3 regions of the Vibrio diazotrophicus genome follow, and region 2 is predicted to be linked to each of the others. Evidence: predicted binding sites of a transcription regulator. Region 2 holds the regulator's gene; each other region holds the start of a gene.

Region 1 (3,288 bases), 600 kb from region 2:
AAATGATGGCCTTCATGAACACGCGACTTATATAGTTCGACAGTTGGTTTTGTTTAAGTCTAAGCAGGCTCAACGCCTATAGAGTATCAAAGTAGTATATTTAAAGCCCCCTGAGCTCTAACGTATGTTTTACTTTAAAAACATGATCTTTTCTGCTCATAAACAGAGCTGTCACTTTCCAGATTCTTCATTCCCTCTCCACTCAACGATATAGAGTGATACTAAAGCTTCGATACTTGAGGATGCGTTCGTTGATGAGTCTACGTGGATTAGTGCTTATTGCTCTCTATAAATAATGGTTAGTTTAGAGCCTCTTATAAGATCATAGAGCAGCGAGTATTACGTGCTTATGGTAAAGGAGATGAACGGAGCACTAGTGGTGGGGAAATTCTGGATAGTAAAAGAAGGGAGCTTAGGCAAATTCGCCATGCTGTTTTGGTGCATATCAAATGGCATAAAAAAAGCAGCAACCGAGGTTGCTGCTTTCCAGAAGATTAATGCTTAGACATTTTGTTGTTGGCTTTCTTGTACGTCGCTGTGTTGAGCACTTTCTTCTTCCATCTCTTTCTCTTTCAGTTTGGCTTTTTCAATCATCGGAGTGATTGTAGAACCTTGAATCAGGATAGAGAACACCACGACAGCGTAGGTCATTACCAGAATCAGCTCTTTAACGTCGATAAGCTTATCTGGGATGACCATCATTCCTGAAGGAATCGATAGTGCCATCGCTAAAGCTAATCCTCCGCGTAGTCCACCCCAAGTTAAGATCTTTATCGACCAAGGGTTATATTTACGGTAACGCTTGAAGCCTATATAAGAGACAAACACGCTAGAGTAACGGGCTGCCAGTACTAGAGGAACAGCAAAAGCCATTAGGATCCAGTCTTCTTCGTGGAATTCGAAAAGAAGCATCGACATACCGATTAAAAGGAACAAGACGCCGTTTAAGAATTCATCCACTAACTCCCAGAAGTGATCGAGATGTTCCTCACTCTCTTTAGAGAAACCAATAAAGCGAGTCCAGTTACCAATCATTATTCCTGATACCACCATGGCTAATGGACCAGACACGTGTATTACGTCTGCAAATACATAACCAGCGGTTGGCACACCGATAGTCAGTAAGAGCTCCATTGAGTGGTCGTTGGTTGCGCTAATTAAATAGTGGAACAGTAACCCTAATAGAAAGCCGTAAACGATGCCGCCAAGCGCTTCTTGTGCAAATAATGCGACTACACTTCCTACTGTTGGTGCTTCTTTGCCGAATGCGACGGTAAAGATAGTTACAAATATGACTAAACCGAAGCCGTCGTTAAACAGCGACTCACCTTCGATTTGGGTCGAGATTCGCTTAGGCGCGTTTAGCTTTTTCACGATAGCCAGTACTGCGATTGGGTCGGTTGGTGAAATCAGCGAACCAAACAATAAACAGTAAACAAGATCTAAATGAATACCGATAAAGTAACAGAAGCCGTAAAGGCCAAATCCGATGAAGAAAGTAGAGAACAGAGTTGCCCCAAGTGCGAGTACGGTAATCTCCCATTTTTGATCTTTTAAGTGAGGGAGTTTAATACCGAGGCCGCCAGCAAATAGAAGGAAGCCCAAAATGCCTTTTAGCAGAAAGCTCTCAAAATTTATACTGGTCACTGTTTCAGTTGCAATTTGAGTGAGATGGAACCAGTCATTTTGACCAGCAATAAGGATAAGTAATGAGAGCACCATAGAGCCAGCAGTAATGGCTATTGTGGTTTGCATTTTACCTATCTTGCTGTTTAAAAAAGCAATCATCATTGCAGCAGCAGATAGAAAGCACAGGGTATAGTAGACCGACATTTTCTTCTTCAAATGTAACTAAATGTGAGAGAAATTGTCCTTTGATGATGAACAAATAGCAAACACTTTTTACCTATAGATTTATCAATTTTATAACGAACGCATTTGTGGTAATTAGATGTTTTAGACGTCTAGATTTCTAATCAATGTATGATAGGATGTCGAACAAGCAATAAAGGAATAATGAGGCTGTACTGTGGGTAGTAATCTAAAGCACCAGATCGAAGCGCAATTGAAGCAACGTATTATGTTGATTGATGGTGGCATGGGCACCATGATCCAAGAGCATAGATTGCAAGAGGAAGATTATCGTGGTGAACGTTTTGCCAATTGGCATTGTGATCTAAAAGGAAATAACGATCTCTTAGTTCTCACTCAGCCTCAGTTAATTAGAGGAATTCACTCTGCTTATTTGCAAGCAGGGGCTGATATCCTTGAAACCAATACCTTCAACGCGACCACGATTGCAATGGCTGATTACGACATGCAGTCTTTGAGCGAAGAAATTAACTTTGCCGCAGCCAAATTGGCTCGTGAAGTTGCGGATGAATGGACGGCAAAAACACCGGATAAACCTCGCTACGTTGCAGGTGTGTTAGGGCCAACCAACCGTACGTGTTCTATCTCTCCAGATGTAAATGATCCCGGTTACCGTAATGTCGAGTTTGATCAGCTAGTCACAGCTTACTCTGAATCTACACGTGCTTTAATTAGAGGCGGCAGCGATCTGATTTTGATCGAAACTATTTTCGATACTTTGAATGCGAAAGCATGTGCCTTTGCTGTTGATGCTGTGTTTGAAGAACTTGGCATCGAATTGCCTGTCATGATCTCAGGTACTATCACTGATGCATCAGGTCGAACTCTGTCCGGCCAAACCACAGAAGCATTCTATAACTCCTTGCGCCATGTTCGCCCAATTTCGTTTGGTTTGAACTGTGCTTTGGGCCCGGATGAGCTGCGTCAATACGTAGAAGAGCTTTCTCGCATTTCAGAAAGTTATGTTTCTGCTCACCCGAATGCGGGATTACCAAATGCATTTGGTGAATATGACTTATCACCAGAAGATATGGCGGAGCACATTGGTGAATGGGCTCAAGCAGGGTTCCTCAACTTAGTTGGCGGTTGTTGTGGTACCACCCCTGAGCATATCGCAGCAATGGCTAAAGTGGTTGAAGGGGTAGCTCCTCGCGCTATTCCGGAGATCAGCGTAGAGTGTCGACTGTCTGGTTTAGAGCCTCTGAGCATTGCTCCAGAAACATTGTTCGTTAACGTTGGTGAGCGTACTAACGTTACGGGTTCAGCCCGCTTCAAACGTCTTATTAAAGAAGAACTCTATGATGAGGCTTTAGATGTTGCTCGTGAGCAAGTCGAGAATGGCGCACAGATCATTGATATCAACATGGATGAAGGCATGTTGGATGCGATGGCTTGTATGGAACGATTCCTTAAGTT
Region 2 (3,288 bases):
TCGCAATCTCATGCCCTGGGTGCTCTGGTAGGCTAGGGTGGTATATGGTTTTAATCAATGATTGAGATTTCAAATAATCCAAAATTTGCAGAGAGCTTTCTTCATGCACACGCATGCGTGCACCTAGGGTGCGAATACCACGCAGTGTCATATAGCTGTCAAACGGTGTTCCCGTAGCGCCAATACAGTTCCCCCACCAAGCAAGCTCTTCAGCATGAGCCTTGGTTTTACTGATCACGACACCACCAATCACATCTGAGTGACCATTGATAAATTTAGTCGTAGAGTGAATGACAAAATCAGCGCCCAGTGTCAGGGGCTGTTGGTATATAGGGGTTAAGAAAGTATTGTCTACCGCCACTAAAGCACCAACCGCTTTTGCTTGCTGGCAGATTTGTTCGATATCAACCACTCGCACTAGTGGATTAGAAGGTGTTTCTAACAACACCAGTTTTGGTTTTTTCGCCAATGCTGCTGCAAGTGCTTGCTGATCCGATTGATCAACAAACTGAACTTTGAAGTCGCCTTTATTCGAACGGGTGTTGAATAAACGGTAAGTTCCGCCATAGCAATCATGAGGAGCGATAATTAAGTCGTTAGGACTAAGAAACGTTGACGCAAGCAAGTTTAAAGCTGAAGTGCCGCAGTTGGTCACTACTGCACCCTCACCGCTCTCTAATTCGTATAACGCTTTTTCTAGCAGACCTCTGTTAGGGTTGCCAGAGCGGGTATAGTCATATTGTGGAACTTCGCCAAACGCAGGAAAGCCGTAGTTAGTCGAGAGATAAATGGGTGGAACGACCGCGTGGTATTGAGTATCTGATTCGATTCCGGTACGAACGGCGATGGTAGCTGACTTACGTTTGGTCATGAGTGTTTCCTTTCCTAAGACTCTTAAATATACCCGTCCTATTTGAAGCTGCATTGTTGCTGACTCGCTTGTCACTTAACTGCAACTACAATTAGTTTGTGTATAGACATCCAAATTTACAGTAAGAATACATGTGTTCGTCTATATTGGGGAATTGCATCATACTTTACTTATCTTATTTAAAGACGTCAACACTTCTAGACGTCTATATGTCTTTGCTTATGGCGGTAAATCCCGCTAAAATCTAGCCTTTGGAATTATTACTCGAATTCGAACAATGAAGGTGCGCAATGGCAGACTGGAACGGTGAATATATTAGCCCCTATGCAGAGCATGGGAAGAAAAGTGAGCAGGTGAAAAAAATTACCGTATCAATTCCTCTTAAGGTATTGAAAATTCTCACAGATGAGCGTACTCGCCGCCAAATCAATAACCTGCGTCATGCGACCAACAGTGAGCTTTTATGTGAGGCGTTTTTGCACGCATATACAGGCCAGCCGCTACCAACGGATGAAGACCTGCGTAAAGACCGTCCGGATGATATTCCAGCTGAAGTGAAAGCGTTAATGACTGAAATGGGTATCGAATTCGAGGCTTACGACGACTAATTGTTGTCGATAATCTGTTTTTACGCCTAATTGTGCAGATAGATATAAAAAGCCCTGATACGAATCAGGGCTTTTTTGATGCAATGCATTAGCAAGTGGCATTAGCGAGTAATTAAACCACTAGGCTCAAAACTAGTTCGCCATGTAGTTTTCTGGCATCTCGATACGTGCAACACCAGAATCAATAGCCGCTTGAGCCACAGCTCTTGCCACACGAGGAAGTAAGCGTGGGTCCATTGGTTTAGGAATAATGTATTCTGTGCCAAAACTTAATGTATCAACACCAGCGGCTTTTAACACTTCTTCAGGCACAGGCTCTTTCGCTAACTCGCGAATGGCTGCAACTGCTGCCAGTTTCATTTCATCGTTGATCACTTTCGCGCGCACGTCTAACGCACCACGGAAAATAAATGGGAAACAAAGCACGTTGTTAACTTGGTTTGGATAGTCGCTTCGGCCTGTACCCATAATCAAATCGTCACGCACAGCATGGGCCAGTGCAGGTTTGATTTCTGGATCTGGGTTTGAACAAGCAAACACTACAGGTTTATCCGCCATCAATTTGAGTTCATCAGCCGTCAGTAGGTTAGGGCCTGAAACGCCTAAGAACAGATCAGCGCCTTTAATCACATCTTCCAACGTACGTTTGTCTGTGTTATTGGCAAATAACTGTTTGTATTCATTGATGTCATCGCGACGAGTGTGGATGACGCCTTTACGGTCAAGCATGTAGATCTTTTCACGCATAGCACCACATTTAATCAGCAGCTCCATACACGCGACAGCCGCTGCACCTGCGCCTAGACAAACAATAGTACATTCGTTGAGTTCTTTGCCTTGCAGTTCAATCGCGTTAAGCATGCCTGCTGCCGTAACAATCGCAGTACCGTGTTGGTCATCGTGGAAGACGGGTACATCACAACGTTCAATCAGGCGACGTTCAATTTCAAAACAGTCAGGTGCTTTAATATCTTCTAGGTTGATACCGCCAAAGGTATCAGCAATGTTGGCTACGGTATCAACAAATTCATCGATAGTGCGGTGTTTTACTTGGATATCGATGGAATCTAGGTTTGCAAAACGTTTGAACAGCAAAGCTTTACCTTCCATAACTGGCTTTGAAGCCATCGGTCCAAGATTACCTAAACCAAGAATGGCGGTACCGTTAGAAATAACGGCGACGGTATTGCCTTTTGCTGTGTATTTATAAACGTTATCAACGTTCTGTGCGATTTCGCGAACAGGTTCTGCAACACCAGGGCTGTAGGCGAGTGCTAAGTCTTTTGCTGAATCTGCTGGTTTTGTGAGAGCGATGGCAATTTTGCCTGGAATTGGCAGAGCGTGGTAGTCGAGGGCTTGCTGACGAAAAGCTTCTTCCTCGTTGAGTTCATGGCGATCATTATTGGACATTTGGTGGAGCCTTATTGTTTTTGTTAAGGCCACTCATTCTAGAGTATGTCAATGGGTCTTCATAGTTATGATAAGTGAGAAATATAGCTCCTAAGACCAGATTATTGAGTTCGACATGTGTCTGGTTGAAGAAAGCGAAAACTAAAAAGGACGCCGTAGCGTCCTTTTTTAAATCTTTGCGTAAAGTAAAATTACTTCTTGCTAGATAGAGCGCCGAAACGCTTGTTGAAGCGATCAACACGACCACCAGTATCAACGATACGTTGCTTACCAGAGTAGAATGGGTGGCATTTGTCACATACGTCTAGGTGCATTGAATCTTTACCTAGAGTAGATTTGAAAACGAAAGAGTTGCCACAAGAGCAAGTCGCGTTTACTTCTTTGTATTCTGGGTGGATA
Region 3 (3,288 bases), 1.2 Mb from region 2:
ATTTTGGTTATTCCGGAACATTTCTACAAAGACTTAATGCTAGGGAAAAGCACCACTCTTGCTTATGCGGGTGATGCTTCCTACTTTTTGGTTTACGGCACATTAGTTGAAGGTCTGGCTCAGGCAGGCGGAACATTAGCAGCCAAAACCAAAGTCGCTCGTCTTGTCGTAGACGGAGAGCCACTTTCACTTGCCGCTAAACACTACTCGCCGACCGGACAAAACCTGAAACCCACGTTTAATGCACGTATGGGATATGTAGACTATGTAGTACCAGCCGTGTTTGTTCTTATTTTGCAGCAAACGATGCTGATTGCTTCAGGCATGATGGTTGGCACGCAGAAACACGGTATTGGTTATTGGAGCCACATATCCAGTTTCAAACTCATCGCTTTAAGAAGTGTTGTGCTCATCCCGATTTACTACCTGCTGAGTATGTATTATTTCGGCGCAAGTTTTAGCCTGCATGGTGTCAACACACTGGCACACGCATCCGAACTGCTGACGCTGTTACTGCCATTTTTACTTTCTTCATGTTTTATCGGCATCTGGCTTGGTTCTATTACTCCAAGACGGGAGCTGGTAACTTTGGTGGTTTTGCTTAGCTCAATGCCTTTGATTTTTTCAGCAGGCTTTATATGGCCTGTCGAGGCGATTCCACAGCCAATTGTATGGGCATCGAAACTGTTTCCAAGTACTCCGGCAATACAAGGCTTCTTAGCTCTCAATCAAATGAGTGCTGAATGGCGTCAAATAGCATCTCAATGGACTTTGCTGTGGGGACAAGTGATAGTTTGGTTCATGCTGGCTTGGTGGCAGCTTAGCAAAGCGCAACGCAACTGCACCAGAATAGAAAAGTAGAAGAAACGGCTGGCAAACAAGTTATTCTTGCCAGTCTTTTCGCATCCGCTTGATGACTTCATCATCGACACCGTGGATATTCCCGTAAAGCTCTCGACACACAATGATATTCAGCTTAGCTTTATGTTTTCTGGCTAACTTCTTATAGACGGTCATCTCCCACTGCTTAACAAAGGTGTTTGATACCACCACGCTCTTGCCCTCTTGAAGCCAGTAATCCGTCTGTTGCTGGCACCATTGGTGTGCATCCCCAATTTCCTCAGCACGGTATTGATACTCTCCCTGCTCATCCACAAAGTACATATCCGCTTCTAAATGAACGGCTGGTAATGTTTTTGCCAGCGTTGATTTACCTGAACCCGGTAAACCTCGGATAAGAGTGAGAGTCAGCATGTTGAACCCGTTAATAAGATATAAAATTATGAAATAACCGCGTTGGGCGTGAATATTAACTTAATTTAAGGTTGTCTGCATTTTGCTATCGACATCTGTAAATAGTTAGGCTATAAGTCTAGATGTTTAGACGTCCAAAATGTTAGCTAAGGGAGAAAGCTGTGCCAATTAGGATCCCCGATCAACTGCCTGCAAGTGATGTATTACGTAAAGAGAACATCTTCGTAATGCCAGAATCTCGTGCGTCAACGCAGGAAATACGCCCACTTAAAATTTTGATCTTGAATCTGATGCCGAAAAAAATTGAGACCGAGACTCAATTTTTACGCCTACTCTCCAATTCACCTCTGCAATTGGATATCGAACTGTTACGCATTGATGATCGCCCAAGCAAAAACACACCGGAAGAACACCTTAATGCTTTCTATCGTCAGTTTGACAAAATTAAGGATCGTAACTTTGATGGTCTGATCATCACCGGAGCTCCACTGGGCTTAGTTCAGTTTGAAGACGTGGCTTACTGGGATCATTTACAGACCATTATGACTTGGGCAAAAAGCCATGTTACTTCAACACTTTATGTGTGCTGGGCTGCTCAAGCTGGCTTGAAGCTGCTGTATAACTTGCCAAAGAGAACACGTAAGGAAAAACTCTCCGGAGTTTACCATCACGACATCCATCAGCCATTCCACCCAATCTTGCGTGGTTTTGATGATACCTTTTTGGCTCCTCATTCTCGTTATGCAGATTTTGAAGCCGACTTTTTAGATCAACATACCGACTTAGATATACTCGCGACTTCTGACGTTGCGGGCGTGTACTTAGCATCAACGAAAGACAAGCGTAACGTGTTCGTTACCGGTCACCCGGAGTACGATGCTAATACACTGCACAATGAGTATGTTCGCGATCTGGGTGAAGGTATGGAACCAATGATTCCTGTGAACTACTACCCGAATGACAATCCGGATAATCAACCGAGAGCAAGTTGGCGAAGTCATGGGCACCTGTTGTTCGCGAATTGGCTTAACTATTGTGTATACCAACAAACACCGTTTGATCTGGAACACTTTAGCGAAGACAAGTTCACAAAAGACGACTAGTCGAAGATCAAAGCTGTATTTCAGCACACACTTCTAAGCCCGCTATCACTAGCGGGCTTTTTTATTCACTCCATTGAATATGCAGAACCTGTCGCATAAATTTTCACCATAACTTCGATAATTAATTGATTTCATTATCATACCTTCAAAATTCAAGGAGTAAGTCAATGAAATCAATACTCAGTATTTTGCTATCATCTCTCCTCTTGGGCTGCATGATGGTTGAACAACAAGACAGTCTCCAACAAAACAGCGACCCGATTGAAAAAGCGGAATCGAGAATCACATTAGGCTTGGGCTATTTAGAAAATGGCAACATGCCCAAAGCACGAGAAAACCTTGAGAAAGCGTTAGAACACGCGCCGGAATACTACAGAGCCATGCTTGCGATCGCTCATTATTACGATGTCGTCGGCGAAAAAGATAAAGCACTTGAAGCTTACGAAGACGCATTGAGTGAACATGACGACAATGGCCAAGTGCTCAACAATTATGGTGCTTTCCTGTGCAAGATAGGCGACTACCGACAAGCCGATAAATATTTCAATCAAGCCGTAGAACAACCCAATTATTACTTAGTGGCGGAAAGCTACGAAAATGCCGGTTTGTGTGCAGCGAAGTATGGCAACTTGAGCAAAGCAAAAAAGTACTTTAGCCGCGCCATAGATCATGATCCACAGCGATTTCGCTCAATCTTACAATTGTCGAAGCTAGAAATAGATTCAGGAGAGTTTTCTCAGGCGCGAGTGAGGCTTTTGCAGTTTCATCAAAACCATGGTTATCAAAAAGCATCACTGCACTTGTTGGCAAATTTAGAAAGGCGAGCCGGAAACAAAAGGTTGGAACAGAAATATTTATCGCTACTCAAACAACTGTAGGCTCATTGTCATTTAGCGTTTTTCGGGCGGCCATTATTGCCGCCTTTTCTATC

Evidence for each region. Region 2 encodes MetJ, which represses methionine synthesis genes. Its sites were predicted from a motif close to TTAGACNTNTANANGTCTAA; they were not measured.
Region 1: metH (methionine synthase) is a predicted target of MetJ. The motif match lies at 1,957-1,976, and genes of this name have one in related genera.
Region 3: metA (homoserine O-acetyltransferase MetA) is a predicted target of MetJ. The motif match lies at 1,373-1,392, and genes of this name have one in related genera.

The regions. Positions count from the first base shown of each region.
Region 1 covers NZ_CP151842.1:2,943,197-2,946,484, reverse strand. The annotation lists gene AAGA51_RS13575 (hypothetical protein) at 362-505, shown strand; gene AAGA51_RS13570 (cation:proton antiporter) at 502-1,833, opposite strand; gene metH (methionine synthase) at 2,030-3,288, shown strand, end outside.
Region 2 covers NZ_CP151842.1:223,142-226,429, forward strand. The annotation lists gene AAGA51_RS00995 (O-succinylhomoserine (thiol)-lyase) at 1-871, opposite strand, end outside; gene metJ (met regulon transcriptional regulator MetJ) at 1,162-1,479, shown strand; gene AAGA51_RS01005 (malic enzyme-like NAD(P)-binding protein) at 1,612-2,889, opposite strand; gene rpmE (50S ribosomal protein L31) at 3,081-3,288, opposite strand, start outside.
Region 3 covers NZ_CP151842.1:1,407,829-1,411,116, reverse strand. The annotation lists gene AAGA51_RS06415 (ABC transporter permease) at 1-861, shown strand, start outside; gene AAGA51_RS06410 (ATP-binding protein) at 883-1,254, opposite strand; gene metA (homoserine O-acetyltransferase MetA) at 1,416-2,357, shown strand; gene pilW (type IV pilus biogenesis/stability protein PilW) at 2,525-3,235, shown strand; gene AAGA51_RS06395 (hypothetical protein) at 3,244-3,288, opposite strand, start outside.